3 regions of the Paraburkholderia largidicola genome follow, and region 2 is predicted to be linked to each of the others. Evidence: riboswitches for the same ligand, from Rfam matches in the RefSeq annotation. Region 2 holds a riboswitch; each other region holds the start of a gene.
The links. Region 2 has a riboswitch for cobalamin ahead of PPGU16_RS12265 (TonB-dependent receptor domain-containing protein). Riboswitches for the same ligand answer to the same signal wherever they lie in the genome.
Positions count from the first base shown of each region.

Region 1 (10,635 bases), on a different replicon from region 2:
TTGGCCGCCTGCAGATGCGCCTTATAGAACAGGATCGCGACGACAGGCGCATCGGGCTTCCAGCGCGCCTGCCAGTCTTCAATCGTGGCAATGTCGCGCGCGGGGTGATACAGCGCAGCAGCCGGCAACGGAGTCGGCGGTGCAGGCTCCTTGCCCCAGCCGAACCCGCGCCACGCAATGCAGCGCATGAACGATTCCGCGTTTTGCGCGCCGCCCTCGCGCAGATAACGCCACAACTGATGACACAGGTCCGCGTCGGCCGTGCTGCGTGCGAGCAGATTGGGGTCTTCCTGCAAGTCGCCGGAAAACATCGCGAGCGTCTGCTGCTTGCGCTGCGCGAGCGCGACGACCTGTTCGATCCCATACGGCCAGTACGCTTCGCCGCCCAGATGATCGACGACGACGACGCGCGCATGCTGCAACACATCGTCGAGATAGAAGTCCACCGACGCCGGCTGCCGCAGATACGTGACATTCGCGAGCCGCACGCTCGGAAAGCCATCGCCCAGACGCGGCACGACGCTCGCGAGCAGCGACAGCGTCGTGTCGGCGGAACTGAGGATCACGATGTCGGCGGGCTTCTGGTCGATACGGATCACGCCCTTCGTATCGTCGACGAAACCGCCTGGGACGGTGCGCAGCAGATGCATCGCGGCGCCCTATGCCTGTTGCGCCTGAGCGCTCAAGGCTTCGTCGAGCGCGCGTTGCAGCACGGGCTGATCGAGGTCTGCGCCGATCAGCACGAAGCGGCTCAGTGGCGACGCATCGAGTTCGCCCGCCTGCCAGCGACGGTCGAAATAGCTGTCGAAGCGCCCGCCCACGCCCTGAATCACGAGACGCATCGGCGCGCCCTGTAGCGCGGCAAAGCCTTTCACGCGATAGATCGTGTGGCCTTCGACCACCCGCTGCAACGCCGCGATCATCGCCTCACGCGATGGAGCGCGCGCCGACACGACGACCGAGTCGAATTCATCGTGATGATGGTCGGCGTGGTCGGGGTCGTCAGCGGAGCCGTGATGATCGTGACGCAGATGGATCGTTTCTTCCGATGCGGATTCGAGCCCGAGCAGCGCATGCAGATCGAGCTGGCCCATGTGCGCGCGCACCACCTTGACCTGCGGCGGAATCTCTTCGCGAATCACGGCCTCGACGCTCGACTGTTGTGCTTCGTCGAGCAGATCGGTTTTGTTGAGGATCACGAGATCGGCGGCCGACAGCTGGTCTTCGAAAAGCTCATGCAGCGGCGATTCGTGATCGAGATTCGGATCGGCCTTGCGCAACTGGTCGACGGCGACGGGGTCTTCGGCGAATTGCCCGCTCGCAACGGCCGGACCGTCGACCACCGTCACGACGGCATCGACGGTGAAGCTGTTCTTGATGGACGGCCAGTTGAACGCCTGCACGAGCGGCTTCGGCAGCGCGAGGCCCGACGTTTCGATCAGCACGTGATCGATCTGCGCGCGCCGCTCCACCAGTTGCTCCATCACGGGGAAGAACTCTTCCTGCACGGTGCAGCACAGGCAACCGTTGGCAAGCTCGTACAGCTGGCCTTCCGTCTCGTTGCCGTCTTCGTCGCAACCGATGCCGCAGCCCTTGAGGATCTCGCCGTCGATGCCGAGTTCGCCGAACTCGTTGACGATCACCGCGATGCGCAAACCGCCCGCGTGCTGAAGAATGTGACGCATCAACGTCGTTTTGCCGCTGCCGAGAAAGCCCGTGACGATCGTCACCGGAATCTTGCGCATCTGTGTCTGCATGGTGGCTCCGTAGCGCGAAATGCGTTCGAGTGACCTCGAAGTCGCGCGCCATCCGGCAAGCGATACGAGGTCAAAATGATGCACGGGGACGAAAACAGCGCCGCATGAGCTTCGCGGCCCGACGAAACGGGCGCGAAACCGCATTGCAACGCATGAGGAATCGTGAACGCAGTGCCGCATCCCCGCAGCATGGCGTCGTTTTCTCGGGCCGGTATCCGGGCTGATGAAAGCGCCGCCTCTCCTTCCCGCGCGAGCGTTTTCGCGCAGTGGATTGTTTGCATGGGCCGCTATTGGACGCACATGCAGCGAGGCCGGCTCTGCATCGTCTTCGCGATGCCTTCACCTACCGTTGCGGGGAGCAGCATAGTTTGACCGGCGCCTGTGCGCACAGCCTGCTATTTCCCGTTTAACTGCGCGCGCAGAGAGCGCGCGCGAGCACCAGAGTGCGTGCGAGTTTAGGCCCCGCGGCAGGTAGCGTCAAGGAGAGACGACGGCACACGGCGCGCCGTATGCCGTCGTTCGATTGCGTGGGGTTCGCTAAGGGGGACGTCCGCCCGCTGCCGCCCTGCGACAGCCGCGGAAATGCGCAACTCAGTGCACAGCGCCTTGCGGCGTGACGTCGATAGCGGTTGCCGATACGAAAACCGCGTGGATCGTGTCGCCGACGTGCAGGTTCTTCAGGTCGAAATCCGGCGTGACTCTGATGACCTGCGTCTCGTAGACGCCGCGCAATGTGAGCAGGCGTTTGGCCGGGTCGATCTTCTGTACAGTGGACAGCGTTTCGACCTGATGCACCGCATCCCGGCCGTCCGGACCTTTCAGGGTCACCTGAGCATCGACGCGCTCACGGATGCCCTTGCCGGCGGGGTCCACCTTCTCGGCCTGGACGAGCAGCGCGTTCTTGTACAGCACATCGACCTTGTCGCCCACGCGAAGCTTGTCGAACCCAGCCATTTTTCCATCCACCTGCATCGTGACCTCGATGCCGTCTTCGCCCTTCAGGGTGACCGTGCGAGCACCTGCGTCGATCGCGATGATGCGCGCCTTCAGGTGTACGGGCGGCGCAGCTTCCACGAGCGCATCCGCGGCCTTGGCGAGCGAGTCCGCAGCCTGCGCCGAAGTCGCCGTCAGCGCGGCTGCCAGCATGAGCGACGCGATCGTTGCTAATTTCATTTTGATGTTCTCCCTAGGGTTAATCTGCCTGTTAGCCGGCAGATGCAGTCAAAATCGGCGACCAAGACTTGTCGATACCGATTGGGGTGAAATTTCATTAGTTATCCGATGTTTCAAACCGGAAAAACCTGACATTTCGCCTCCGGCCACTATAAAGGACCACCCTTGGGCTTTGCCACCAATACGGTTTGAAAATACTTTTCGAACTTCTCGAAACATGGCGAGGACCGCCATCGGGCAAGGGCGTTGAAAAACCCCGCGCCGCCCGCCTGCAGGAGCCGGTGTGCTATCGTATTGGCGCATCTGGTGCCCCGCAGGCTCGACGGCTGGCGGGGTTAAACGGGAAACAGGGAAGCGCCTCTCCATCGCAGCCGCAACGCGCGCGAAACGCGAAGGCGCCAAGCCTGTGCTGTCCCCGCAACGGTCACACGGTGAGCGGAACGAAGCATGTTCCGCGCAGTGCGTTCAAGGCCACTGCCTGTCATCCGCAGGTGGGAAGGCGAACGCGATGAGCCGTCAGCCCGGATACCGGCCAGACGCAAGGGGGCGACAACATGATCGCCATTCGCTGGAACCGCGGGAAACGGATACCAGCGCCCACGCGAGACGCAAGCCCAAGCAACGGCAGCCGTCGCGCGTCACACGCAACATCGCATGACCAGTCACAATCACGCGCCCGCCCGTGCAGCGGCGCTCTCCCCGTCATGAGCCGCGCCTGGCTGATCGGCGCCGGCCCCGGCGACGTCGAACTGCTGACGCTCAAAGCCGCGCGCACGCTCGCGCTGGCCGACGTCGTGCTGGTCGACGATCTCGTCAATCCCGAGGTCCTGCAGTTCGCGCGCGCAGACGCGCAGGTCGTCCATGTCGGCAAGCGCGGCGGCCAGCAATCCACACCCCAACCCGAAATCGTCGCGATGATGCTCGATCATCTGCGCGCGGGCCGCAGCGTCGCGCGGCTCAAAGGCGGCGACCCGTTCGTGTTTGGCCGCGGCGGCGAAGAGCAACAGGCACTGCAGGCCGCGGGCATCCACGTCGAAATCATCAGCGGAATCACGGCGGGCATCGCCGCGCCCGCTGCGATCGGCATTCCCGTCACGCATCGCGATCACGCGCAGGGTGTGATCTTCGTCACCGGCCACGGCGCGGGCGAACACGAAGCGGACTGGCGCGCGCTCGTCGCCACGCACATGACGCTCGTCATCTACATGGGCATGCGGCGGCTCAACGAAATCGTCGACGCGCTGCTGCACGCCGGCATGCCGCCCGACACGCCTTGCGCCGCGATCGAATCGGCGACGCGCCCCGAGCAGCGCCATGTCCGCGCGACGCTCAGCGAATTCGTGCAACGCGTCGCGGACGCGCAGCTCGGGTCGCCGTCGATCGTCGTGATCGGCGGCGTCGCGTCGCTGGCTGCACCCGTCGATGCGATGCTCGCGCCATGACGGCGCTGATTGCAGGCATCGGTTGCCGGCGCGGCGCATCGGCCGAACAGATCGAAGCGGCCGTGCGTGGAGCACTTGGCAGCGCGCTGCCGTTTTCTGCGCTGATCGCGATTGCCTCGGTCGATACGAAAGCCGACGAGCGGGGACTCGTCGCATTCTGCGCGCGGCACGCGCTGCCGTTACGAACCTTCACGCGCGAAGCGATCGCCGCGCTCGACACACCGATCGACGCATCGCGGCACGTGCGCGCGCATCTCGGCATCGACGGCGTCTGCGAACCGTGCGCGCTGCTCGCCGCGCAAGGCGGCGAACTGCTCGTGCGCAAACAGGCGCAAGACGGCGTGACTGTCGCCATCGCGTGCGCTGCCGCACACCCTCATTCCAACGACACAACCAGAATCAAGGAACATCGATGAAGACCGATCCCGAATCGCATGCACGCATGACGCAGCGCCGCCGCGAAGGCCACGAGAAGAAGCAGGCGCAGGCCAACGTCGAGAAGGGGCTGCTGATCGTCAATACCGGCACGGGCAAGGGCAAGTCGACGGCGGCGTTCGGCATGGCCGTGCGCGTGCTCGGCCACGGCATGAAGCTCGGCGTCGTGCAGTTCATCAAGGGCGCGCTGCATACGTCCGAGCGCGACTTCCTCGGCGCGCAGGCGAATTGCGATTTCGTCACGATGGGCGACGGCTACACCTGGAACACGCAGGACCGCGAGGCCGACATGGCGACGGCGCGCAAGGGCTGGAACGAGGCACGCCGCATGATCGAAAGCGGCGAATACCAGATGGTGATTCTCGACGAGTTGAATACCGTGCTGAAGTACGAATACCTTCCGCTCGAAGAAGTCCTCGCTGTCGTGAACGCGCGGCCGGAGATGCTGCACGTCGTCATCACGGGGCGCCATGCGCCCGACGCGTTGATCGACGCCGCCGATCTCGTCACCGAGATGCGCATCGTCAAGCATCCGTACCGCGAGCAGCATGTGAAAGCGCAACGCGGCGTGGAGTTCTGAGCGATGCCCGCGTGCCCCGCTCTCTTCATCAGCGCGCCGGCGTCGGGTCAGGGCAAGACCACCGTCACGGCGGCGCTCGCGCGGCATCATCGGCGGATGGGGCGTGAGGTTCGCGTGTTCAAGACGGGCCCGGATTTTCTGGACCCGATGATTCTCGCGCGCGCGAGCGGCGCGCCTGTTTTGTCGCTCGACCTGTGGATGGTCGGCGAACGCGCGTGCCGCGCATTGCTCGCGCAAGCCGCGCGCGAAGCGGATCTGATTCTGATCGAAGGCGTGATGGGCCTGTTCGACGGCACGCCGAGCAGCGCCGACCTCGCCGCGAAGTTCAAGGTGCCCGTCGCCGCCGTGATTTCGGCAAAGGCAATGGCGCAGACGTTCGGAGCCATTGCATTCGGCCTCGCGCGCTTTCGCGGCGACGTGCCGTTTCACGGCGTGTTCGCGAATCGCGTCGGTTCGGCACGGCACGCACAGATGCTCGAAGAAGCGTTGCCGCACGATCTGCCCATGCTCGGCCATCTGTCGAGCACCGATGCAATCGAATTGCCCGACCGTCATCTCGGCCTGTTGCAAGCTGCGGAGATCGACGACCTCGACGCGCGCCTCGATCGCGCGGCCGATGCGCTTGCGTCGACCGCGCTCGCGCAATTGCCGCCTGCCGTCACATTCGAAGACGACGCCGAGACGGCGCCCTTGCCGCGATTGCTAGACGGCATGCACATCGCGATTGCGCGCGACGCCGCGTTCTCGTTCATCTATCCGGCGAACGTGCAACTGCTCGAAGCGCTCGGCGCGCGGCTCACGTATTTCTCGCCGCTCGCAGACGAAGCCGTTCCCGACGATGCAAACGCGCTCTATCTGCCCGGCGGCTATCCCGAGTTGCACGCCAGCGCGCTTGCCACCAACGCACGCGCTGCGGCATCGATCCGTGCGCATGCGGCAGATGGCAAAACCATCGTCGCGGAATGCGGCGGCATGCTTTACCTGCTCGACAGCGTCACCGACACGCAAGGCGCCACCACGCCGATGCTCGGCCTGCTGCCAGGCAGCGCGGCCATGCAGACGCGCTTCACGGCGCTCGGCATGCAGCAGCTGGACGACGGCGTGCACGACATCCTGACGGGCCACACGTTCCACTATTCGCGCGTGAGCACGCCGCTCGCCCCTGTCGGCCATGCGACGCGCGCCCAGTCCGACGCACCCGGCGAAGCGGTCTATCGCCGGGGTTCGATCGTCGCCACTTACATGCACGGCTACTGGCCGTCCAATCCAGCCTTCGCGGCTGCCCTCTTCCATGGCCGAGCCTTTTGACGACGTCGAGCGCGCCGCCGTCTACCGCGCGATCTACGAGCGGCGCGACATGCGCCACTTCGTGCCCGCACCCGTCGATCCCGCCGTGCTCGCGCGTCTCATCGACGCCGCGCATCACGCGCCGAGCGTCGGCTATATGCAGCCGTGGCGGATCGGACGCATCACCGATCCCGCGCTGCGCGCGCAACTGCATGCCGCCGTCGACCGCGAAAGGCTGTTGACGGCGGACGCGCTCGGCAAGCGCCGCGACGAGTTCATGAAGCTCAAGGTGGAAGGCATGCTCGAGTGCGGCGAGCTGCTGGTCATGGCGCTGATGGACGGCCGCGAGAAATACGTCTTCGGACGGCGCACGCTGCCGGAGATGGACCTCGCGTCGGTGGCGTGCGCGATCCAGAACATGTGGCTCGCCGCGCGCGCGGAAGGTCTCGGCATGGGCTGGGTGTCGCTGTTCGATGCCGACGAGGTGCGGGCAATGCTCGGCATGCCGCCAGGCGCGCGGCCCGTCGCGCTGCTATGCCTCGGTCATGTGGAGCGCTTCTATCCCGAGCCGATGCTCGAGTCAGAAGGTTGGGCGACGCGCAAACCGCTCAGCGCATGCGTGTTCGAAAACACGTGGCCCGATGTGACGCCCGACTGCAAGGAAGCGCAACCGGAAGGCGGCGCAAGTCAGACGGTCTAGCGCGATAGCAAAGCCGTTTTAAACGGCAGTTTCGAGGCCCTTTCAGGCCTCGCCCTTCTCGATCCGTTCCAGCCGGTAGCCATAGCCGTAAATCGGCATCAGACGATAACCGTTTTCCGGCCGCAGACCGAGCTTCGAGCGCAGCATCGATACGTGCGTGTCCATCGTGCGCGACGGAATCGCGGCAGCCTGCTTCCAGATCGCATCGAGGATATGCGAGCGCGACAGCGGCCGGCTCAGATGCTTGAACAGCAGCAGCGCGAGTTCGAACTCCTTGTGCGTCAGCGTGACGGCATTGCCGCGCACATGCACGCGCTTCGCGCCCGGCTCGAACTCGTATTCGCCGAACACTTCCTTCTGGGCCATGGGCTCGCGATGAAACGCGCCGCGCAACAGCACGCCGACCCGCGCCAGCAGCGCCGCTGCGCTTATCGGCTTGACGAGATGATCATCCGCGTCGATGTCGCGATGCACGGCGTCGCTTGCGCGGGTCATGAACAGCACGGGCAACCGCTCCGTGAGATTCTGCCGGATCCAGTGCAGCACCTCGTCACCCGACAATCCCGGCGTATGGCGATCCAGCACGAGCAGATCGAATGGCTGGCTGCGCAACTGTCCGACGAGTGCCCGGCCGTCGTCGAACGCATGACATGTGTGTCCCGCCGCCGACAAGGTCCTGCACACAAAGTCGGCTTGCGCCTGCGTCTCCTCCAGAACTGCAATTCTCATAAAACCCCGCAACGCTAATTCGTTGTTTCCGTCCCGACCGGGTAATCGTCGATGTAGGGATGACGACTCGCGAATATGAAATTTCAAATCCACATACGCTTTGTTCTTCAAGCCCTACACCGAATACCGGCAAATTGCTTCAGATTGCCAGACAACGCCTCGATAGCCCGATATTGCTTTAATGCCTGCACGCCTCATTGCGACATTGGAACAACCACAATTAAACAGGCGCACAATCCACTTCTTTTGACCGCGCAGTACAAGCGGAATTTTTTCTTGCGTTTTGCTGCCCGCATCGCGCGCCGGGCGGTCTGACGCGCCATGCTGCAAGAGCATGACGCTACGCGCCTGCGGGACGTGCGTGGCACTTCGTTTCGCGGCTGGGAATGACTGGCGCACGATTGAAAGCTGATCGACAGATCATGCTGCCGATACACGCTTGCGGTACATCACAAACCCGTGATTTGTGTGTCCTATTCCACACATTGGAATAAAAGTTCGTGCCAGTATTCTTGTGATTTAACAATTCGAGCGTCGCCGCTAACGCATTCGATTTAAATCGGGGTGAAGATTATTAGAACGAATTGAATCAGTCAATTAATCTTGCCATTTTTATGTGGCAAGGCAGTCATTTCGTTAAATCGGACCGACGATACCGATAACGGACTTATCGGTGCCATATGCGCAATACGCCGTCAAAGGCACTGCACTCAATTCGGTTAGCGGCTTTTGCCGCACTGCACTTTAGGGCTCGGCGCACACTTGTGAGGTCGGCAGGCGCCGCGTCGCCGCGTGCCATCGACAGCATGTAACACAAATCCCGAACACGCGATTAGACGACTTCCTCATTTGTATCGTCCACAGCGGGCGACACGCAGATCACGTCGACGCCGGCGCCCGCCAGCACTTTGGATAGTCCCGTTGCCGGCGCGGCATCCGTGACCAGGGTGTCGAGGCCATCGGCGCCGAACACGTGTACGAGCGCGCTATGGCCGAACTTCGTGTGATCGGCGGCGACGATGCGGCGCTCGGCTTGGGAGAACGCCGCGCGCGCGAGCGCGGCGTCGGCGGGCTGGGCGTCCATGAAGCGCCCTTTCGCGTCGATGGCCGTCACGGACACGATCGCGTGACGCACGTGAAATTGCCGGAAGAATGCGAGCGCGCTTTCGCCCACGGCGGACGCATCGTCCGCGCGCAACTCGCCACCCGCCATCAGCACCCGGTTCTCGTTGCGCGGCGCGAGCAGGCGCGCGACCTCCGCGGAATTGGTCACAACCGTGAGACGCGCGTGCGATTCCAGCGCCTGCGCGATGTGCACGCAGGTCGTGCCGCCGTCGAGCATCAGCGAATCCCCATCGCGGATCAGTTGCGCGACACGCGCCGCAATTGCGCGCTTGGCGTCGCGCTGTTCCACCATACGGCGCCGGAACGGCGGTTCGTCCAGTTGCGCAGGCAGCATGATGCCGCCGTGCACCTTGACGAGCAGCCCCTCGGCCACGAGCGGCTTGAGATCGCGGCGGATCGTTTCGTCGGATACCGCAAAGGTGTTGGCCAGATCCGTGATCGTGCAGGTCTGTTGCGCGCGGACGAGCCGCAGGATCTCGTTCTGTCGGTGAGTGGCGAACATCGTGAGCGGGGTCTGGAAATTGGCGCCAGTCTAGCAAACCTGTCCGCCCGGCTCCAATACGAAACCATGCAATTCCACATTCGTACTCGCCGCCGGCAATCGCATAGTTGTCGGGCAACGTTGCATTTCGAGGATTTTTGCGGCAAAGTACGCAGCAGCGAATTCCCACAGATTTCCACTCATTTCCACACTCTTCCGCGAGCGCTTCCTCATGTCAATCCCTCTTCCGACGCAGGCGCGCGTCGTCATCATCGGCGGCGGCATCATCGGATGCTCGGTCGCGTATCACCTCACGAAGCTCGGCTGGACAGATGTGGTGCTGCTCGAACAGGGCCAGTTGTCGTGCGGCACGACATGGCACGCGGCCGGCCTCGTGGGCCAGTTGCGCGCGCAGGAGAGCATGACGAAGCTGATCCGCTACTCGACCGCCCTGTACGCCGAACTCGAAGCCGACACGGGTCTGGCGACGGGCTGGAAGCAATGCGGCTCGCTATCGGTTGCGCGCACGGCTGAACGCATGACGCAGCTCAAACGCACGGCCGCCGTCGCGCGCGCCTACGGCGTGACGTGCGACGTGATCGGCCCGAAGGAAGCCGGCGAACTGTGGCCGCCGATGCGCACCGACGACCTGCATGGCGCAGTCTGGCTGCCCGGCGACGGCAAGGCGAATCCAACCGATCTGACGCAGGCGCTCGCGCGCGGCGCGCGTCAGCGCGGCGCGCGCATCGTCGAGAACACGCGCGTCACTGCGATTCACACGCGGCCTGCGTCGAAGGGGCGCGAAGCTAGCGGTGTCGCATGGCGCGACAAGGAAGGCAACGAAGGGACGATCGCCGCGCAGGTCGTCGTCAATTGCGCAGGGCAATGGGCGAAAAGCGTTGGCCGTCTGTGCGGCGTGACGGTGC
Region 1 covers NZ_AP023175.1:248,492-259,126, reverse strand. The annotation lists gene cobN (cobaltochelatase subunit CobN) at 1-650, opposite strand, end outside; gene cobW (cobalamin biosynthesis protein CobW) at 660-1,757, opposite strand; cobalamin riboswitch at 1,947-2,215, opposite strand; gene PPGU16_RS17880 (hypothetical protein) at 2,349-2,930, opposite strand; cobalamin riboswitch at 3,218-3,481, shown strand; gene cobA (uroporphyrinogen-III C-methyltransferase) at 3,635-4,372, shown strand; gene PPGU16_RS17870 (cobalamin biosynthesis protein) at 4,369-4,788, shown strand; gene cobO (cob(I)yrinic acid a,c-diamide adenosyltransferase) at 4,785-5,387, shown strand; gene PPGU16_RS17860 (cobyrinic acid a,c-diamide synthase CobB) at 5,391-6,695, shown strand; gene bluB (5,6-dimethylbenzimidazole synthase) at 6,679-7,374, shown strand; gene PPGU16_RS17850 (response regulator transcription factor) at 7,417-8,103, opposite strand; gene PPGU16_RS17845 (hypothetical protein) at 8,218-8,439, opposite strand; gene PPGU16_RS17840 (DeoR/GlpR family DNA-binding transcription regulator) at 8,936-9,730, opposite strand; gene PPGU16_RS17835 (GcvT family protein) at 9,942-10,635, shown strand, end outside.
Region 1: it holds a riboswitch for cobalamin, as region 2 does, so the genes downstream of both, cobW (cobalamin biosynthesis protein CobW) here and PPGU16_RS12265 (TonB-dependent receptor domain-containing protein) in region 2, are expected to answer to the same signal.

Region 2 (10,635 bases):
GGTTGAGCGGCTGCGAACCCTTTGCGGCGCGGCGCGTCCAATGCGCTTGAGTTTCCAGATTACCGAACCCCTATAACGATACGATGCACATTCACCCGAATTTCGATCCCATCGCCATTCATCTGGGACCGCTGGCCGTCCGCTGGTACGGCCTGATGTACCTGGTCGCCTTTGTCATGGCGATCGTCGTGGGCCGGCTGCGGCTGCGTTTGCCCCATGTCGCCGCGCAAGGCTGGACCCCGAAGGACATCGACGACATGCTGTTTTATGGCGTGCTCGGCACGATCCTCGGCGGGCGTCTTGGTTATGTGCTGTTTTACAAGGCGAGCTGGTACTTCGCGCATCCTCTGGACATCTTCAAGGTCTGGGAAGGGGGCATGTCGTTCCATGGCGGTTTTCTCGGCGTGACGCTCGCGATGGTGTTGTTCGCGTGGCAGCGCAAGCGCACGTGGCTGCAGGTGACCGATTTCGTCGCGCCGATGGTGCCGACCGGGTTGGCGGCTGGGCGTCTTGGTAACTTTATCAACGGCGAGTTGTGGGGGCGGGTGACGTCGCCCGATGCGCCCTGGGCGATGCTGTTTCCCGGTGCCGCGAATGAGGACGCCGGCTGGCTGGCGGCGCATCCGGCGCAGGCCGCGCAATGGCATCTCGGTGAGGTGTTTGCGCAATATCACATGCTGCCGCGGCATCCTTCGCAGTTGTATGAGATCGCACTCGAGGGTGTGGTGCTGTTTCTTGTGTTGTGGTTTTTTACGCGTAAGCCGCGGCCTGTTGGGGCTGCTTCTGCGGTGTTTCTCATTGGGTACGGGCTTGCTCGGTTTACTGTCGAGTTTGCGCGTGAGCCGGATGATTTCCTTGGGTTGCTCGCGTTGGGGCTGTCCATGGGACAGTGGCTGTCGTTGCCGATGGTGATTGCCGGGGTGTTGATGTTGGTGTGGGCGTATCGGCGGAATGGGCGGGAGGCTGCGCGGGCTGTTAATGTAGGGTGAGGTGTTTTTTTCTGTCTGCGACGCTTTGAGTGGTCTGCTTATGTTGTCGCTGGCATCCGCGTTTTGTTTCTGGTTCGCAAGCGTTGCCCCTGTGCGGGGCGGCACCTACTTTTCTTTGCCGCCGCAAAGAAAAGTAGGCAAAAGAAAGCGGCTCACACCGCCAGCACGTGTGTTTATCCACGGGCCCCCAACGTCCCCACACTTCACACGGCAACGTCCTTGTTTGCGTGCTTTGCCAACGCTCTGAACGTGCGCCTCACCCACTTCACACACCCGTACACGAACCAGCGGCAGCGAATGGTTGCTGCCGCCCAGGTGGCAAACTGTGTGTAGGTTGTCGCGGCGTATAGCCTGGGGCTCTTACAGGGTGGGGCGCGTGCTATCGGTCCGAAGTGAGGCGTGGGGAGTACTTGGGCCGACACACAGTTTGCCACCTGGGCGGCGGTGGACTGTGTGGCGCGGCATGCTGTAACCCGGGAGGGTGAAGCGGGTGAGGCGCATCGCAAGAGCGCTGGCAACGAGCATGAGTCACGTGGCTGCCGTGTGAAGTGTAAGAACCTTTGGGGGCCCTCAGGCAGGAACAGGGATTGGCGGTGTGAGCCGCTTTCTTTTGCCTACTTTTCTTTGCGGCGGCAAAGAAAAGTAGGTGCCGCCCCGCACAGGGGCGACGCATGCGAACCAATAACAAAACGTGGACGCCAGCGCAAAGGCGAAAACACAAAAAACGCCCACGCCGCCAAGGCGAAAAAACCCCCGCTGCCTCGCAGACAAAAAAATCACTTCATCTGCACAGACCCTGAAACATTAACCGTCACGGTAGACGTGCCACCTTCAACCGGCACAGGCGCCGCCGCCTTGGCACTAACATCCGACCGCATGCTCATCATCATGACAGGCCGTGGCGGCACGCCACCACTATGCCCGACATTAACTTCGCGAATGGTATAGCCGCTATACCCGAAAGCCTGCGCAGCCGAACTAGCCTGTTGCTTGAACGATGCAATCGCCTGCCCCGTCAGCTTCTGCCCGGCAGCGCGCTCAGCCTCCGGCGACAGTGAAAACTGCACATTCCCAACCTGCATGATCGAAGACAGCTGTCCCGCGAGCTTCGATGCTGCCGCGAAGTCGTGCGACTCCAGCACGATCTCCGTGCGGCCGCGCCATGCAGAAATACGCCCGTCGCGATCCGTCGACGGATAGATCGAGAACGAACCGGTGCGCGCCGTCACACCGCTCACGCCCTTCGCCTTCTGCAGCGCCTGGTCGGCATGCTGGTTCAGCGTGCCCGTCAACGACGACGGATCGCTCGCTTCCTGCTCATAGAACAGCGTGATATCGACGACGTCTTGCGGCACGTCGGCACTCGCCTGCGCGTTCAGCGACAGCACACCAGCCGGCTGATACTGCTGCACAACGGTTTGCGCATTGGCCGCGGCGGACGTGAGCGCGAGGGCAACTGGCGCCGCGCATGCGCCGGCCGCGAGCGCCCACACGAGCGCAGATTTCTTGGTCATTGTTCGACTCCTTCGTTGAGCAGGTTATGCGTGCATGCGTCGAGGTCCACGGCGCCAGGCGCAATGGCGCGGCGCGCGTGGCATGACGCTTGCGAGGCGGTTAGGCTTCTGAAAGGGTCGTCTGGTTCCCGAGTGAATACTCGAATGTCACGCGGACTCGCGTATTCATCACGCACGCACTCGCGTACTCACGCAGCACGCTTCGCAAGCTGCTTCGTGATGAACGCCCATTCAGCCTCCGTCACGGGCGTGATCGACAGGCGGTTGCCCTTCGCGAGCACGCGCATGTCGGCAAGCTCGGGATGCTCGCGCAACGCGGCGAGCGGGATCAGTTTGATCTTCTTCTTGAACACGACATCGATGAGCGTCCAGCGCGGCGTTTCCTGCGACGACTTCTCGTCGTAGTACGGGCTCTTCGCATCGAACTGGGTCGGGTCTGGGTAGGGCGTCGACGACACTTCGGCGATGCCCGCAATGCCCGGCTCAGGGCAACTGGAGTGATAGAACAACACGCCGTCGCCGATCTTCATGATGTCGCGCATGAAGTTGCGCGCCTGGTAATTGCGCACGCCCGTCCAGGGCAGCGTGCGTTGCGGGGCATTCGCGAGATCGTCGATGCTCGCTTCGTCCGGTTCGGACTTCATCAGCCAGTAGCGCATGAGTCGGATTGAACGTGAGATAGAAGGAAGTCTTCGTCGAACAGTCGGGTTCAAACGTCTTGCAACATGCCGCGTGCCATCAGGCCGCAAAGCGCACGCACAAAGAAAAACGGCATCGGACAAAGTCCGATGCCGTTCGTATAGGTCCCCGCCTTAGCCGCTAGGCCGGCATCCTGAACCTGAGGTTCAGAATTGGTCGCAGTTAGCAGCACTTCGGGTACATCAGACAGAGTGACGCGCACACCCGTGCTACAAATTTCCGCAACCGTGCACATAGCATTGGTTCAAGGAATATATGACCTTGGCGAACCAGGCAGGGAAGCTTTAAAACGTTTGCTCTACAACATGGGCCCGACCGCAAACCAATCAAGCCCACCAGAATTTTCTTTACTGCACGCTGCCGTACTGTTGGATCACAGTGCCCAGCTGCTCATTCATCTGGTGCATTGTACGCCGGATTTCTTCGGCGGGAAATGATTCTCCGTGTCGCACGCTGGCTTGCAGCCTAAGCAGTTCCGATGCCAGCGACAATGCCGCCATCACGGCGATACGATCCTGACCGCGCACGTTGCTGTTGGCGCGGATCTTCGACATCTCGGCGTCGACACGCGCCACCGCTTCGAGCAGCGCCGCTTCCGTTTCCGGCGAGCAGGCGAGACGATAGGGCTGGCCGAGGATCGACACTTCGATCTGCTTCGTGGTCATGCGTTTTCTCCGTGGCGGGTCGCGTCGTTGTTCGCGTCGTGATTGGCCTGCGCCTGCTGCTCGGGCGCGAGGAGATCGAGTTGATTGTCGGGCTCATGACCGCGAGCGCGCGGCAACTTCTCGAGGATGGCGTTCAGACGTACCTGGGCATCGTCGATCTTCGCGGACAGCGCATCGCGCTCCGCTTGCAACGCGGCGCGTTCTTCGCGAGTCTGTTCGAGTTCTACGCGGGTGGCTTCGCATTCGGCGCGCGCTTGTGCGAGCTGTTCTTCGAGTGCGAGGCGCGCTTCGTTATAGCGCTGGCTGATCTCGATCAGCCGGCCGATGTTCTGTGACAGTGTTTCGAGTTCGGTGAGCATGTGCTGCGTCCTCTAAAGACATGGCATTCTAGCGCGGAATGTCGCACGCTCGGGCATTTGTCTCGTTTCGAGACGTAACAGTAGCGCTTTAACGCCGCATTATCCAGGTGTCTCGTCGCGATTCACACATTTTCACCCTTAAAACAGGGACTTTTTTAACAGTCCGTCATCGAAGTCGATGCGATGCCTCGCGTTCTTGACGCGTGTGTGCGCCACTTCTACACTTGCGGCACTCTGGTGCCCGCGCGCGGTATCGCGCCGCGCGCAGTTAAACGGGAAGCAGGGAGCGAAGTCCGCCCGGACGAGCCAACCTGCGCTGTCCTCGCAACGGTACAACGACCGCAGTTCCTGCAGGTCGACCCATGCACGCGTCGAGCCATCCATGAGAGCCGATGCCGTGCGAAGCGCCACTGCGCATGATGCGTGGGAAGGCGGGTCGGCCAGTCGTCAGCCCGGATACCGGCCGGAGGCAAGGAGCGTATCGCTCCTTGTACAGGCATCGGCCCACGAGGAGCGGGCCGCGCACAGGCCCACAGGACTCTTTCGATGCTCACCTCCGTGTTTGTCCACCCGGCGTTTTCGCGTCCGGTGTTTCCGCGTTTGCTGTGTCCGCATGTCAGGCGCGCGCCGCTTGCCGCGCTTGCCGTCATCGCCTTCGCTGCAGTCCCGTTCGCTGCAAGTGCGCAGCCAGCCGACGAGGCGAACCCATCCGCCACATCCACGGATCGATCGGACAATGGCCCGACCGATACTTCGTCAAAGACAATCCCCACGACTTTGTCGCCCATCGTCGTCACGGCGGACCGCCGCGCGCAGCGACTCGCCGACGCGATTCCGCAGACCACGCTGTTCGACGCGCAGGACATCGCGGACAACAGCGCGCGCGACTTGCCGGGGCTGCTGCAGTTCGCGCCCGGCGCGCAGGTCGTGCGCAACGGCGGGCCGGGCGCGACCTCGAGTCTGTTTTTGCGCGGCGCGTCGGCGACGCAATCGCTCGTGCTGATCGACGGCGTGCGCGTCGATTCGGTGAGCCAGGGCAACGCGCAACTCGAGCAGATTCCGCTCGATCAGATCGATCACGTCGAAGTGGTCAACGGCAACGTGTCGGCGCTGTATGGATCGGGTGCGATCGGCGGCGTGGTGCAGGTGTTCACGAAGGATGGCGGCAACCATCCGCCGCGTTTTCACTTCGACGTCGAGTACGGCAGCTATCACACGCAGCGCCAGGCGGCGGGCGTCGACGGCGCGCTCGACAAGGACGGCCGCACGACCTTCAGCGTCACGCTCGCGCGTGCGAAGACGGACGGTTTCTCGTCGATCGACCCGGCGCTCGCGCCCGTCAATCCGAACGCCAACGGCTACTTCAACGAGAGCGTGAGCGCGTCGCTGCGTCACAAGCTCAACGACCAGTGGGACATCGGTCTGCGCTACTTCCAGTCGAACGGCAACGACAGCTTCGACAATCCCTTCGGCCTGCCCACCGATCTCAACAACCTGCACAGCAAGGTGCAGACAGCCTCGGCGTTCGCGAACGGCAAGCTCACCGACGGGTGGACGACACGCTTCGTCGTCGCGACGGGTAACGATCGCAGCAACACGTCGCTCAATGGCGACTATCTGTATCGCTACGATTCGGACAACCGGCAGTACACGTGGCAAAACGATTTCACGTTTGCGCGCGATCAAAAGCTGCAACTGGGCTACGAGCATCTCGACCAGACGCTCGACTCGAACCAGTACAGCGCGCCCGATCGTCACGTGAACTCGGTGTTTGCGGGCTATACGGGGCGCTTCGGCAACAGCCAGATCCAGGCGAACCTGCGACGCGACCAGTACTCGGATTTCGGCGGAGCCAACAGTTACTATCTGGGCTATGGCTACGACTTCAACGAGCACTGGAAGGTGACTGCAAGCTGGTCCGATGCGTTTCGCGCGCCGAGCTTCAACGATCTGTACTACCCGTATAGCGGCAATCCGCTGATCCAGCCGGAGCACAGCCATTCCGTCGAAGCCGCGTTGCAGTACGCGTCCGATGCGCTCGGCCTGATGAAGCTCACGGCATTCCAGACGCGCTACACGAACCTGATCGACTATGTGCAGACCACGCCTGGGATCTTCGTGGCGGAGAACGTGGGGCATGCGAAAGTGCAGGGCATCGAAGGATCGTGGCAGGGCCATGTCGGCAAGACCGACGTGCGCGCGGCCGTGACGTTCCAGAATCCCGTCGATGAAGACACGCATACCGATCTGAATCGTCGCGCGCGGCATTTCGCTTCGTTCGCGGCGAACCGTAATATCGGCAACTGGCGGGTGGGCGGCGAATGGCTCGTGAGCGGCGAGCGTGACGACAGCGGCACGGCGCTTGGCGGTTATGGCATCGTGAACCTGTCGGCGCGCTACAACGTCACGAAGGCGTGGTACGTGGCCGCGCAAATCCAGAATCTCTTCGACAAGGACTATGAACTCGCCTACACGTATAACACGCCAAGGCGTGGCGCCTACATCACCGTCGGCTGGCAGCAGCAATAACGCGCGATGAACGGCCTCGTGCAACGTCAGCCGATCCACATCGCGCGAGGCATGAGCGCGAAGCGCGCGCTCGCCATCTGGACGGCGCTCGCCGTCGCGGCGCTCGCGGTCTTCGTGGCGTCGCTTGCGCTCGGGAGCGTGAGCGTCGCGCCGACGCGCGTATTCGACGCATTGCTGCCGTCGGCTGACGCATCGTCCGATCTCGCCGTGCAGATCGTGCGCACACTGCGCCTGCCGCGCGCGCTCGCCGGCTTCGGTTGCGGGGCGTTGCTAGCGCTCGCTGGCGCGTTGCTTCAGGTGCTGTTGCGCAATCCGCTTGCCGAACCGTATGTGCTCGGCGTGTCGGGCGGTGCGGCGAGCTTTGCGCTGGTCGCGATGATCGCGGGCTGCGCGTGGTGGATCGTCGATGCATCGGCGTTCGCCGGCGCATTCGTGTCGATTCTGCTGGTGCTCGGTCTCGCACGCGGCGCGCTGTGGCGCGGCGAGCCGCAGGACGCCTCGCCGCGTCTGCTGCTGACGGGCGCGGTGATCGCAGCGGGGTGGGGCGCCGTCATCACACTGTTATTGACGATCGCGCCCGACAGCCGCCTGCGCGGCATGCTGTTCTGGCTGACAGGCGATCTGAACGGCGGCGGCACGCCGTGGCTCGCGCTCGCTGCGTTGTGCATCGCCGTGCTCGCAATCGTCCCCATCGCGCCGCAACTCAACGTGCTGTTGCGCGGCGATGCCGCGGCGCAAGCGCTCGGCGTGCCGGTGATGCGCGCGCGGTTGCGCGTCTACCTGGTCGCGTCGCTTGCCGCTGCTGCTGCCGTGACGACGGGCGGCACGATCGGCTTCGTCGGGCTCGTCGTGCCGCACATGCTGCGTCTCGCATTCGGCAACGATCAGCGGATGCTGCTGCCGGCAGCGGCGCTCGGTGGCGGGGTTGCCGTGATGGGCGCCGATCTGATCGCGCGTACGGTGATCGCGCCAGCGCAGTTGCCTGTCGGCGTGATTACCGCGTTGATCGGCGTGCCCGTATTCCTGTGGATGCTGCTCAGGCGGAGGCGCGCATGAACGCACGCACAAGCGCGCACAAAAGCGCTGCTGCCACGCTGCACGCGGATCAACTGACCTTGCGCGCCGGCTCGCGCACCTTGCTCGATGACTTCACGCACACGTTCTATCCGGGCGAAGTCTGGTGCATTGCCGGGCCGAACGGCGCGGGCAAGACCACGCTCATCTCGACGCTCGCCGGTCTCATGCGTCCAGCGAAAGGCCACATTGAACTTGACGGCATGCATGTGAACGCATGGCCGCTCGCGCGCCTCGCGCAGCGCCGTGCATTGATGCCGCAAACCTCGCACGATGCATTCAGCGCGAGCGTACTCGACATCGTGCTGCTGAACCGCTTCCCGCATCTGGCCGGCTGGGGCTGGGAGCGCGAAGAAGATCGCGCGGCCGCGCATGCAGCACTCGACGCGCTCGGTCTGGCGGATTTCGCTGCGCGCGACGTGCTGTCGCTATCGGGCGGCGAGCGGCAGCGCGTCGCGCTCGCGGCCGTGCTGTGCCAGGACACGCCGCTGTTGCTGCTCGACGAGCCGCTCGCGCATCTGGATCTGCATCATCAGATCGATTGCCTCGAAGCGTTGAGTGGATGGGCGCGCGGCGCCGGGCGTACAGTGATGTTCTCGTGCCACGATCTGAATCTCGCGCGGCGTTTCGCGACGCACGCGCTGCTGCTCGAAGGCAACGGCGTCGCCCATGCGGGACCCTCGCGCGACGTGCTGACGCCCGAGCTGGCCAGCCGCGCGTTCGGCTATCCGCTCGTACTGATCCGCGACGGCGGCGATGAAGCGTTGATTCCTGCGCTGCGCGCAACGTCTCGCAACTGAACACGCATTGAACCGAACTCTTCAAGCAAACACGAACATGACCACTACGCCTTCCCTGCCCATCGTCGAGCCGCTCGAACAGACCTTGCGCGCCGAGCTGCAACGCATCATCGACCTGAAGACCAAGCCGCCCGGCAGCCTCGGCCAGCTCGAAGCGCTCGCACGCCAGATGGGCATGATCCAGCGCAGCACACGGCCTGCCATCACGCGTCCCGCAATGATCGTCTTCGCGGCCGATCACGGCATCGCGAACGCAGGCGTGAGTCCGTATCCGCAAGCGGTGACGGCGCAGATGGTGCTCAACTTTCTCGCGGGCGGCGCCGCGATCAACGCGTTCAGCCGCGTCGCGGGACTCGAACTCGAAGTGGTGAATGCAGGCGTCGCGCACGAGTTCGCGCCGCACAAGAAGCTCGTCGATATCCCCATTGGCCGCGGTACGCGCAACTTCGCGCAAGAGCCTGCGATGACGCGCGACGAAGCACTTGCGGCAATGCGCGCGGGCGCGGACCGGGTTCGTCATCACGCGGCGCTCGGCACCAACGTGATCGGCTTTGGTGAGATGGGCATTGCGAACACGTCGTCGTCGGCTTGTTTGATGAGCCGGCTGTGCGGCGTGCCTGTCGACGATTGCGTCGGGCGCGGCACGGGTCTCGACAATGCCGGCCTCGTGAAGAAGCGCAACGTGCTGGCTGCGGCGCTCGCGTATCACCCGGCATCGGACGATCCGCTCGATGTGCTCGCAACCTTCGGCGGCTTCGAGATCGCGATGATGGCGGGCGCGTATCTCGCAGCGGCAGAGGCACGCATGACGATCGTCGTCGACGGCTTCATCGCGACGTCCGCGCTGCTGGTGGCCGACGCGTTCGCGCCTGCCGTGCGCGAATACTGCGTGTTCGCGCATGCATCGAACGAAGCGGGGCACCGGCGCATGCTCGATCACTTCGGCGCGGTGCCGCTGCTCGCACTCGATCTGCGTCTCGGCGAGGGAACGGGCGCGGCGCTTGCTATGCCTTTGCTGCGCGCAGCCGTTGCTTTCGTCAACGAGATGGCCAGCTTCGAATCGGCTGGCGTCGCGCAACGCGATGCATGATGCGCGACGCGTGCATCAATTCATGCGTGCTAGGCGAAAGAACCGTGGTGAGAAAAATGCGTCGAATCAGCTATGAATGAGCTGCGTTATTTCTTCACCGCGCTCGGCTACTTCACGCGCGTGCCCGTGCCGCGCTGGGTCGGCTACGAACCGCATTATCTGAACGCGGCGGCGCGCTACTTTCCATTGATCGGCGCGCTGGTCGGCGCAGCGGGCGCAATCGTATACATGGCTGCGTTGCGCATCTTTCCGCCGGGCGTCGCGGTGTTGCTGTCGATGGCAACGACGCTGCTCATCACAGGTGCATTCCATGAAGACGGGCTGGCCGATTGCGTCGATGCGTTCGGCGGCGCCTATACCCGCGACGATACGCTGCGCATCATGCATGACTCGCGCATCGGCGCATTCGGTGCGATTGCGCTGATGGTCGCGCTGGCATTGAAGTGGCAAACGCTCGCCGCCTTGCCGCCGCTCTACGCGGCTTGGCTGATGATTGCGGCGCATGCGGCGAGCCGCGCCTGCGCGATCAGCTATCTCGTGACGCTCGACTACGTGCGCGCGGAAGGCAAGGCCAAGCCGGTTGCACAGCGCATGTCACGCAATGCTTTTGGCTGCGCTATCGTTCTAGGTATGCCGTGGCTCTTCTGGCCGCAGTGGCGTGCCGGTTGTGTCGCGCTGCTCGTGCTCATCGTGTTGCGCTTCATGCTGGGCCGCTATTTCGTCAGACGCATCGGCGGATATACGGGCGATTGCCTTGGCTTTGCGCAACAGATCTTCGAACTGGCCATCTACCTGGTGGGACTCGCATGGATATCGTTCTGATCCGCCATCCGGCTGTTTCCGTAGAAGAGGGCGTGTGCTACGGCCAGAGCGACGTCGCGCTCGCCGATGCGCCGGAGGCGTCGGCGGCGGCCGT
Region 2 covers NZ_AP023174.1:2,753,109-2,763,743, reverse strand. The annotation lists gene PPGU16_RS12300 (LysR family transcriptional regulator) at 1-6, shown strand, start outside; gene lgt (prolipoprotein diacylglyceryl transferase) at 84-989, shown strand; gene PPGU16_RS12290 (SIMPL domain-containing protein) at 1,766-2,503, opposite strand; gene PPGU16_RS12285 (EVE domain-containing protein) at 2,692-3,162, opposite strand; RNA gene ssrS (6S RNA) at 3,304-3,485, opposite strand; gene PPGU16_RS12275 (cell division protein ZapA) at 3,550-3,867, opposite strand; gene PPGU16_RS12270 (hypothetical protein) at 3,864-4,226, opposite strand; cobalamin riboswitch at 4,445-4,708, shown strand; gene PPGU16_RS12265 (TonB-dependent receptor domain-containing protein) at 4,773-6,755, shown strand; gene PPGU16_RS12260 (FecCD family ABC transporter permease) at 6,762-7,811, shown strand; gene PPGU16_RS12255 (ABC transporter ATP-binding protein) at 7,808-8,629, shown strand; gene cobT (nicotinate-nucleotide--dimethylbenzimidazole phosphoribosyltransferase) at 8,667-9,719, shown strand; gene PPGU16_RS12245 (adenosylcobinamide-GDP ribazoletransferase) at 9,792-10,541, shown strand; gene cobC (alpha-ribazole phosphatase) at 10,526-10,635, shown strand, end outside.

Region 3 (10,635 bases), on a different replicon from region 2:
GGTCGTGCAGATACATGTACGAGCCGTAGAAGAACGGATCGCCTTCACAGATCACGGCCACGTCGCGGCCAGCGTCGAGGTGCTTCGCGACCACTTCGGCGGCCGTGTCGTAGAAGTCGGCGATGATCGCTTCATACGACAGCGGTGGCTCGAGCGCCTCCGTCGTCACGGGGTAGACGAGCGGCAACTGTTCCTGTTCGCTCGACAGATGCGATTCGATGATCGAGAACGCGTTGCCTTTCTTGCCCTTCGCGACGAAGTACGCAACCACGTGCGCCGACTTCAGGAGCCGCAGCGCTTTTAACGTGATCAGTTCCGGGTCGCCGGGGCCGACGCCGAGCCCAAAGAGACGCCCGCCCGTGCTGTTCGCCTGACCGCTCATTTATTCGTCCTCCGATGCGAGCGCGTTCACGGCGGCCGCCGCCATCGCGCTGCCGCCGCGCCGGCCTTGCACGGCGACGAACGGTACGCCGCGGCTATCGGCGGCGAGCATCGCCTTCGATTCCGCCGCGCCGATGAAGCCGACCGGGAAGCCGAGAATCAGCGCGGGGCGGGGCGCGCCGCCGTCGAGCATGTCGAGCAGATGAAAGAGCGAGGTCGGCGCATTGCCGATCACGACGACGCTGCCTTGCAGATGCGGCCGCCACAATTCGAGCGCGGCTGCCGAGCGGGTGTTGTTCATCTCGCGCGCGAGGGCAGGCACGGATGGATCGGCCAGCGTGCAGATCACGTCGTTGCGGGCGGGCAGGCGCGCGCGCGTGATGCCTTCGGCGACCATGCGTGCGTCGCAGAGGATCGGCGCGCCGTTGGCGAGCGCGTGGCGCCCGGCGCGGCCCGCGCCCTCCGAAAAGCGCAGATCGCCGACGATATCGACCATTCCGCACGCGTGGATCACGCGCACGGCGAGCTTTTCGAGGTCGGCGGGAATGCGCGAGAGGTCGGCTTCCGCGCGTATCGTCGCGAACGACTGGCGATAAATTTCCTGTCCGTCGCGGATGTAGTCAAGCATCGAATGGCTCATCAGTTGGGGGAAGGGCGGACGCTTGCAGCACGTCCGCGGCTTCGTCGATCGTCAGACCGCGCGCGATGCATCGGCCGAAGCCGTTGGGATCGCGCGGGTCGTGTGTGTGGTACAGGTCGTAATGGCCGTCGGCCACTGCGAGCAGGGTGTAGGGCGCGCGATGCGCGGCTGCGCATGAACGCGGGCAACCGCTGAGATGCACTTGCGTAGGGTCGGGCACGTGAGCGGCGAGCTTCAGTGCGTCGGCTTTCGTGTCCGCGTGGCTCTTCGCGCAGCCGGTCGAGCCGGCGCACGCAATCACGCGGGTCAGCGGATGGTCAGCAGTGGTGGCGAGGCCGAGCGCTTCGAGCGTGTGCAATGTGGCGTCGAGGTTCGTTGTGTCGATGTCGGTGAGCAGTACGCTTTGCCATGGCGTCATGCGCAGCGTCGCGCGCTCATTGCCGCGTGCGAGTTCGGCGAGGCCGCGCAATGTCGCGCTGGTCATGCGGCCCAATGCGGGCTGGGCGCCGACATGCCTGCGCTCGCCGTCGTTTTGTCGATGCGCGCCGAGCCTTCGCGATGCATCAGCCGGTTCGCGGCGCCAATGTTGGATCGATGCGTCGCGCAGCACGTGTACGCCGCTTTTGCGTTCGGCGTGCGTGACGATGCTTTGCGCGGAATGCGCGGTGAGCAGGTCGCGCATGCGGGTATCGTCCGGCGCGGCGAGGTCCAGGAATGTGTGCACGAGCGCGCGCGCGAACGTTGCAAGATCCGAAGCCGCGACGGCGGCGAATGCGCTCTCATGTTCCGCAACAACGGGCGGACATCCCGCGAGGCCGAACGCGAACAACACGTCCGAACGCTCGGGATGCGGCAGCGCCGAAAACCAGATGTCGTGCGGATGATCGAGCATCATCAGGCGCTCGCCGCCATCGAGCATCAGCGAGAATTTCGGCGACAGCGCGGCGAAACGCGTGTCGCTTTGCAGGAGCGTGAGCAGATCGCGGGTGAGTACGGTTGTGTCGAATAACGCGTTAGCATCGCGGCCCGCAACCGGGCTGGTCATCACGTTGCGCACGTCGTCGGCGAAGGCGTGCCCGGTGTTCTGCGGACCGAGGCCCGCGTCGAGCAGCGCCGCAACGAGCGCGTCTTCATGGCCGCGCTTCACGCCGCGTAATTGCAGATTCGCGCGATTCGTGATGTCGACGATCCCCGACGCGTGTTCGTCGATTACATTGGCGATGGCCAGCGCCTGCATTGCGCTCAACTCGCCGCCCGCCAGCTTCACGCGGCAGATGCCGCCGTCGAGCGCAGGCACGATGCGCAGCAGCCCCGGACAAGCCGAAGGGCGCAAGGCGGAAGCGTCGGACGAATGGAAAGCGTGGCTCAAGACATCACCGGGTAAGCGTCGCGCGACGGCCCGGGCGTCTCGAAAGAGAGCGGCTCGGCATCGGTACACCCCGCCCGATGTTGGCTGGCACGAACTGTTGGCCGGCAGGTTTCCTGTGTCGACCAGAGTTGACGCTTTAGCGTCTTACTCTGGTCCCATGCAAAGCGCTGCGGGTCAACGTCCACACCGGCCTTCCCGGTATCACCAGTGGCGCAAATTGGCGTGGACTCGCTGCATACAGTTGCGGGGGCAGTCACGGTCATCGCAGTGATGTGTGTTCCCTCTTAGGCCCCGAAAGGCACCGGCGAACGGGTATTATGCCTTTTTTCGAACAGCACAACGATGCCGCAGCCTTGAAACACGGCCCGCAGCAGCGTTTTCAGTACAGCAAGCAGATGAGGACGGACGCATGTCGGCGTGGCTGACCGTGGTGGGAATGGGCGATGACGGTTTTGCCGGTTTGGGGAAAACGGCGCGGCGCGCGCTGATCGACGCATCGGTGATCTATGGCGGCGAGCGGCATCTGGCGATGCTGCCCGTGTGCCTGAACGCCGCGCGCGAGCCGTGGCCGCATCCGTTCGACATCGTGCCCGTGCTCGCGCGCCGCGATACGCCCGTGTGCGTGCTGGCGAGCGGCGATCCGATGTTCTACGGCGTCGGCGCGACGCTCGCCCGCCACGTTCCCGCCGATGAATTGCGCGTGTTGCCCGCGCCGTCGTCGGTGTCGCTGGCGGCGGCGCGCCTTGGCTGGCCGTTGCAGGACGTGGCGACGGTGTCGCTGGTTGGCCGGCCGCTTGCCGCGTTGCAGACGCATCTGCACGATGGCGCGCGCGTGTTCGTGCTGAGCGCGGACGGCGCGACGCCCGCCGCCGTGGCTGCGTGGCTCGTCGAATGCGGCTTCGGCGCGACGCGCATGATCGTGATGGAGCATCTGGGCAACGCGTCCGAACGCCTGATCGACGTTCGCGCGCACGACTGGTCGATCGGCGAAACGGCGACGCTGAACGTGATTGCCCTCGATTGCCGGCGCGATGCCTCGTCGGATGCGCCAAGGCTCGCGCTGACGCCCGGCCTGCCCGACGACGCCTATCGCCACGACGGCCAGTTGACGAAGCGCGACGTGCGCGCGCTGACGCTCGGACGCCTCGCGCCCGCGCCCGGCGAACTGCTGTGGGACGTCGGCGCGGGCTGCGGATCGATCGGTATCGAATGGATGCGCGCGCACGCCACCTGCCGCGCGATTGCGATCGAAGCGAATGCGGAGCGCCAGCGTTTCATCGAGCACAATCGCGATGCGCTCGGCGTGCCGGGACTGCAACTGGTCGCAGGCAAGGCGCCCGACGCATTGCAAGGGCTGCCCGCGCCTGACGCGGTTTTCATCGGCGGCGGCGTGACGGTGGATGGCGTGCTCGATGCCTGCTGGCGCGCGCTGAAACAGGGCGGACGGCTGATTGCGAACGCCGTTACGCTCGAAGGCGAGGCGGCGCTCGTCGCGTGGCGCGCGCAGCATGGCGGCACGCTGACGCGTATCGCGCTCGCCGAAGCGCAGGCGCTCGGCGGCTTCGAGACGTGGCGTTCCGCGCTGCCGATCACGCTACTCGACAGCCGCAAACCGTGATGCGCGACGAAACGCCCGAACAGCCCGCGCCGCTACGCAGTGGCTACACGACGGGAAGCTGCGCGACGGCGACGTCGCTGGCGGCGGCGCGTCTGCTGCTGACGGGCATTGCGAGCGATGTCGCGGAAATCGTGCTGCCAAAAGGCCAGCATGTGCCGATGAAGCTCGTATTCTGCCGCCTGCGCGACGATGTGCATTCAGCCGAAGCGGGCACGATCAAGGACGCGGGCGACGATCCCGACGTCACGCATGGCGCCGTGGTGTTCGCGCGCGTGCGCCTTGCCGATGAACCCGGCGTGCGTTTTCATGCGGGGCCTGGCGTCGGCACGGTGACGCGCGCGGGCCTCACGCTGCCCGTCGGCGAGCCGGCCATCAACCCGGTGCCGCGGCAGATGATGACCGCGCATCTGACCGAACTCGCGGCCGAGCATGGCTATGCGGGCGGCTTCGAAGTGACGGTCGGCGTGGAGAACGGCGAGGCGCTGGCGCAGAAGACGATGAACCCGCGCCTGGGCATCATCGGCGGTCTGTCGATACTCGGCACGACGGGCATCGTGCGGCCGTTCTCGTGCTCGGCGTATATCGCGTCGATCCATCAGGGCATCGACGTGGCGCGCGCGAACGGCTACATGCATATCGCCGCGTGCACGGGCAATGCGAGCGAGGACGCGATGCGCGCGTACTACCAGTTGCCCGATATCGCGCTGATCGAAATGGGCGACTTCGCGGGCGCGGTGCTCAAGCATCTGAAGCGCGCGCCCGTCGACAAGCTCAGTATGTGCGGCGGCTTCGGCAAGCTGAGCAAGCTCGCGGCGGGGCATCTCGATCTGCACAGCCGCCATTCGAGCATCGACTTGCCGCAGCTCGCTGCGTGGTCGGCGCAACATGCCGCGAGCGACGCCGCGTTGCAGGCTGCCATCGTCGGCGCGAACACGAGCCAGGAAGCGCTCGCGATGGCGCGCAAACAAGGCGTGCCGCTCGGCGATATCGTCTGTGCACGCGCGCGCGACGTCGCGCGGGAAATCGTGCCCGCGTCGGTCGAAGTCGAGATGTTCGCAATCGACCGGCAGGGCAACATCATCGGAGTGGCACGATGACGCGTGTGTTATTGCTCGGTGGTACGGGCGACGCATTGCAGATCGCGCGGCAACTCGGGCCGAAGCATGTCTATAGCCTCGCGGGGCTTGGGCGCGTGCCGGAAGGGCTGGCGTGTGAAGTGCGCGTCGGCGGCTTTGGCGGCAGCGAAGGGCTTGCGCGGTTTATCGAAAGCGAAGGCATTGCGCTCGTGATCGACGCGACGCATCCGTATGCCGCACAAATGAGCGCGAATGCGGCGGCCGCATGCCGCGAGACCGGGGTGCCGTGCTGGGCGCTGCGCCGCGCGGGCTGGACGCCGCAGACAGGTGACGACTGGCGGATGGTCGATGGCTGGGATGCGTTGGTCGATGCGATCCGGCCGTTTCGGCGCGTGCTGTTCGCGTCGGGCCGCGAGCCGCTCGCGCATCTCGACGAGATACCTGCGCATCAGTATTGGATCGTGCGCTGTCTCGACGCGCATCCGGGCAACGAGCGTGCGCGCATCATCGACGCGCGCGGCCCGTTCGACATCGACGGCGAGCGGGCGCTGTTCGCACTGAACCACATCGATGTGCTGGTGACGAAGAACAGTGGAGGCGCGGCGACGCAGGCGAAGCTCGACGTCGCGCGCGAACTGAGGGTGCCCGTGGTGATGATGCGGCGTCCGTCGTTGCCCGAGGTCGATCGCGAGTTCGACAGTCCGGCGCAACTGCTGCGCGCATTGAACGAAGAAGATTGGAGTGCTGTGAAATGACGGTGTTTTTTATCGGCGCGGGACCGGGTGATCCTGAACTGATCACGGTGAAGGGGCAGCGTCTGGTGCGCACGTGCCCGGTGATTCTTTACGCTGGCTCGCTGGTGCCCGAAGCCGTGCTGAGCGGCAATGTCGCTGAAAAGGTGGTGAACACGGCCGAGCTCGATCTGGATGCGATTGTCGCGCTGCTCGCCGATGCGCATGCGAAAGGGCAGGACGTGGCGCGCGTGCATTCGGGTGACCCGTCGTTGTATGGCGCGATTGGAGAGCAGATTCGTCGATTGCGGGCGCTTGACATTCCGTATGAGATCGTGCCGGGCGTGACGGCGACGGCGGCCTGCGCGGCCTCGCTTGGTGTCGAGTTGACGTTGCCGGATGTGTCGCAGACGGTGATTCTTACCCGCTATGCGCGGAAGACTTCGATGCCGGAGGGCGAGCAACTTGCCGATCTTGCGCGGCATCGGGCGTCGATGGCGATTCATCTTGGGGTGCGGCATATTGCTTCTATTGTCGATGAGCTGATGCCTCACTATGGGGGCGACTGTCCCGTCGCCGTGGTTTATCGGGCTAGTTGGCCGGATGAGGAGAAGGTCGTTGGTACGCTTGCTGATATTGTCGCCAAGGTGCAGGTGACTGATATTCAGCGTACCGCGTTGATTCTTGTTGGGTATGTGCTCGATGCGGAGGGGTTTGCGGATTCGACTTTGTACTCGAGGTGAGTGAGGGGTTGTTGGGGGTGGTTTGCTTGTGTTTGCGCTGGCATCCGCGATTTGTTATTGGTGCCTCAAGCGTTGCCCCTGTGCGGGGCGGCACCTACTTTTCTTTGCCGCCGCAAAGAAAAGTAGGCAAAAGAAAGCGGCTCACACCGCCAGTTCTTGTATTTGCCTGAGGGCCCCCACAGGGTCTTACGCTTCAACCGGCAACCACGTGACCGACGTTCGTTGCTAGCGCTCTAAATGAGCGCCTCACCCGCTTCACGCTCCCGCGCTACAGCAAGCCTTGCCAGACAGTCCACGGCCGCCCAGGTGGCAAACTGTGTGCAGGCCGCAGTACCTCACACGCCTCACTCCGGACCGATAGCGCACGCGCTCCACGTTGTAAGAGCCCAGCCTAAACGACGCGACAACCTACACACAGTTTGCCACCTGGGCGGCACATACCATTCGCTGCCGCTGGCCGTTGTACGGGTGCTTGAAGCGGGTGAGGCATTCATTCGAAGCGTTGGCAACAGGCACCAGCCAAGACGTTGCCGTGTGAAGGATGGGGATGTTGGGGGCCCGTGGATAGGAACATGGGCTGGCGGTGTGAGCCGCTTTCTTTTGCCTACTTTTCTTTGCGGCGGCAAAGAAAAGTAGGTGCCGCCCCGCACAGGGGCGACGCCTGAAGCCAGATAACAAATCGCGGATGCCAGCGCAAACACAGGCAAACCAAACCAAACCAAAACCAAACCGCTCGCCGCGAGAAGGCAAACCGCGGACGCCAGCGCCGCCCCAGGCAAACCACAACAAAAAGGCGCCGCCAGCAACAAAAAAAAACAAACCCCTACCTCGTCTGCACGCGAGACTGCTCCCCTTGAGCCTGCGTCTGCGTAACCGCACTCACCACAACAAACACAACGACATTCACCGCCAGGGCAACAAACCCGATATTGACGTCCTTCAGCGCATCCGGCAAAAACGGCATCAACTGCCCGACGCTCATCTTGAAGATAGTGGTCACAGCAACGACGGCAACGCCAGCCAGAATTCCGCAAAAAGCCCCTTGCCGGGTCGCGCGATTCCGCGGCGCAAGACTGCAAATAACAGCAGGAAACAGTTGAGTCACAAAGCTATACCCCATCAAAAGCAGCGCAACGATGGTCTCCCCGCCGTGCAGCGTAAAAAGAACCGCAACAAGCGCAACAACAGGAACAAACACGCGAGCAAGCTTCGCAACAGTCTCATCAGAAGCATTCCGCTGCACGAGCCCGCGATAAATATCATTGGCAAGCAGCGTCGAAGCCGTCGTGAGAATCATCGAGCCGGGCACCAGCGCCGTCAGCACGCCAGCTGCACCAATCACCCCGACGAACCACGGATCGAACGTCTGCAGGGACAGCTTGAACAACGATAAGTCGATATCGCCGCCCTTGAGTCCCGGCACCTTCAGCGCCGCAGCAAAGCCGACAAAAAACACGAACAGCAAAATCAGCTGATAGAGCGGCAACACAATCGCATTACGCCGAAAGATGCGCTCATCCTTCGCGGTGAACACAGAACCGAACGTATGCGGCCACATGAAGAACCCAAGCGCCGTGAGCAGCACAGTCGACTGAAACCACGTAACGCTCGACCCCTTCTCAGGGAACGTGAGAAACCCGGGCCGCGCCACATCGATCGCATGAAACATCTGCCCGAGGCCGCCGTAGTAATGCATCGGCAGATAGATACCGAGAAACAGCACGATGCCCAGTATCAGCATGTCCTTGACGACCGAATTCCACGCCGAGCCGCGCACGCCCGACACGATCACGTAAATCGTCACCACCGCCGCGCCGATCCAGATCGCCGCCGACGATGAAATCGCGCCATACGAAGCCGTCGACACGATGATCCCAAGCCCCTTGAGCTGCAGCACGAGATACGGAATCAGCGCCGCGACGTCGACGATGGCGACCAGCACCCCAAGCGACGCGCTGTCGTACTTGCGCGTAAAGAAATGCGGTTGCGATACGAGGCGATGCGCCTTCGCAAAGCGCCAGACAGGCGGCAGCATCCAGTACGACAGCACATACGCCAGCGTCCCGTACGCCAGGATGTAATAGACGGGCGCGCCCTTGCCATACGCAAAGCCACTGCCGCCAAGGAAGGTGAACGTCGTATAGATCTCACCCGCCATCAGCAGGAACACGAAGGCGGTGCCGAAGCTGCGGCCGCCCACCGTCCATTGTTCCAGGCTCATGTCATGCCCGCGGCGGGCGCGCACGCCGAGATACAGCGCGAACAGCGTGACGGCAACGATGATTGCGAGGGCGCTGCTCATGAACGCACCTCCTCGCCGGGCGAAGCCTGCCGGTTCACCGGATCGAGCCGGTAGATAATGCCCATGATGATCGAGCTCAACACGACCCACATGACGATCCATGCGAGTACGAACGGCATGCCGAGCACGAGCGGCTCGACGCGGTTGACGAACGGAACGCCGAGCAGAATGCCGATGAACGGCAGCACGGCGAGCAGACGAAATGACATGGACAACTCCTCGAATGAGAATGAGCCGGTCTCGATGAACGTCAATTCCTGAAGCAACGACTGGGGTGCCGCGCACCGACTGTATGCCTCTTGCCACATTCCGGTAAAGGTCGCCAAAAATATGCAGGTATATTGAAAGGAATGTGCGCAAACGCAGTGCCCGTGGGCATCGGCATGCATCGCCGGCGTGCTGCATTGCATGAAGAAGGTGCCTCTCGCGTGGCGTGCGGAATTCGTTGCATTTACACTGTTCGGCCTTCATGCTCCGTTGCGCGGCGCAAAAAACAAAACCATCAAAGAGCAAATCCATCGATGATTTCGAGCCTGATTTCGGAGATCCTGTTTGGCTTCACCGGGTTGATCAGCATCATCAATCCGATCGCGATCGCCTTCGTGTTTCTCGACCGCACGGATTCCCTGACGGACGCGGAACGTGCCGCGCTCGCCAAACGCGTGTCCATCAATGCGTTCTTCGTGCTGCTGGTCGTATTCTTTGTCGGCACGCCGATCCTGCATTTCTTCGGCATTTCGATGGAAGCGCTGCGCATCGGCGGCGGACTGGCCGTGGCCGTGAGCGCGTGGAATATGCTCAATGCGCCGGAACGTCAACCGAACGAAGCCGCCGTCAAACCCGTCGATCCCGACAACGCAATGTCGAAGGCCTTCTTTCCGTTGACGGTGCCGCTCACCACAGGCCCCGGCACCATGGCGACGGCCATCGCGCTGAACGCGAACCGCAGCCACAAGCTGTCGGAGTTCGTGATGTCGTCGATCGCGTCCGTGACGATTTCGTTTCTTGTCATGCTCGCGGTCTGGTTCACGTATAACCATGCCGCGACCCTTGGCCGTTATCTGGGCAAGGAAGGCACCAAGGTGGCATTGCGCGTGTCGGCATTTTTGCTGTTGTGCATCGGCGTGCAGATCATCCTGACGGGGCTGGCCGAGTTTCTTGGGCCGATCGCCAGTGGCCGGGCCGGCGGCTGACGCAATGGGTGGCGGATACGAAGCGGGCGTGACCCGGCGGTGATCGGGCGGATGTGAACCGTTTGAAACCGGCGCAGGCGTAGGCGTTTTTCATCAAGGAGAGCGATCATGTGCCGCTGGCTGGCTTACACAGGAAACCCGATTCAGCTCGAAGCCGTGCTGTTCCGGGCCAAGCATTCGCTGATCGACCAGAGCCTGCATTCACGGCTCGGGCAAACGACTACCAACGGCGACGGCTTCGGCGTTGGCTGGTACGGCCATCCGACCGACATTCCATTCCGCTATCGCTGCGCCCATCCCGCGTGGAGCGACCGCAATCTGCGCGACGCCGCGCGGGCCGTGCGCGCGTCGCTGTTCGTCGCGCATATCCGCGCGGCGACGGATACCCCTTCGCAGGAAACCAACTGCCATCCGTTCCGCTACGGCCGCTGGCTCTTCATGCACAACGGTCTGATACGCGACTATCCTAAAGTGCGGCGCGACCTGATGCTCGGCATCGACCCGGACCTGTTCGCGTCGATCGAAGGCTCGACGGATTCCGAAGTCATGTTCTTTCTCGCGCTCACCTTCGGGCTCGAAATC
Region 3 covers NZ_AP023175.1:274,003-284,637, forward strand. The annotation lists gene PPGU16_RS17925 (precorrin-2 C(20)-methyltransferase) at 1-382, opposite strand, end outside; gene PPGU16_RS17930 (precorrin-8X methylmutase) at 383-1,009, opposite strand; gene cobG (precorrin-3B synthase) at 1,002-2,390, opposite strand; cobalamin riboswitch at 2,477-2,711, opposite strand; gene cbiE (precorrin-6y C5,15-methyltransferase (decarboxylating) subunit CbiE) at 2,800-4,008, shown strand; gene PPGU16_RS17945 (cobalt-precorrin-5B (C(1))-methyltransferase) at 4,008-5,105, shown strand; gene PPGU16_RS17950 (cobalt-precorrin-6A reductase) at 5,102-5,839, shown strand; gene cobM (precorrin-4 C(11)-methyltransferase) at 5,836-6,558, shown strand; gene PPGU16_RS17960 (sodium:solute symporter family protein) at 7,382-8,860, opposite strand; gene PPGU16_RS17965 (DUF3311 domain-containing protein) at 8,857-9,069, opposite strand; gene PPGU16_RS17970 (MarC family protein) at 9,382-10,053, shown strand; gene PPGU16_RS17975 (class II glutamine amidotransferase) at 10,162-10,635, shown strand, end outside.
Region 3: it holds a riboswitch for cobalamin, as region 2 does, so the genes downstream of both, cobG (precorrin-3B synthase) here and PPGU16_RS12265 (TonB-dependent receptor domain-containing protein) in region 2, are expected to answer to the same signal.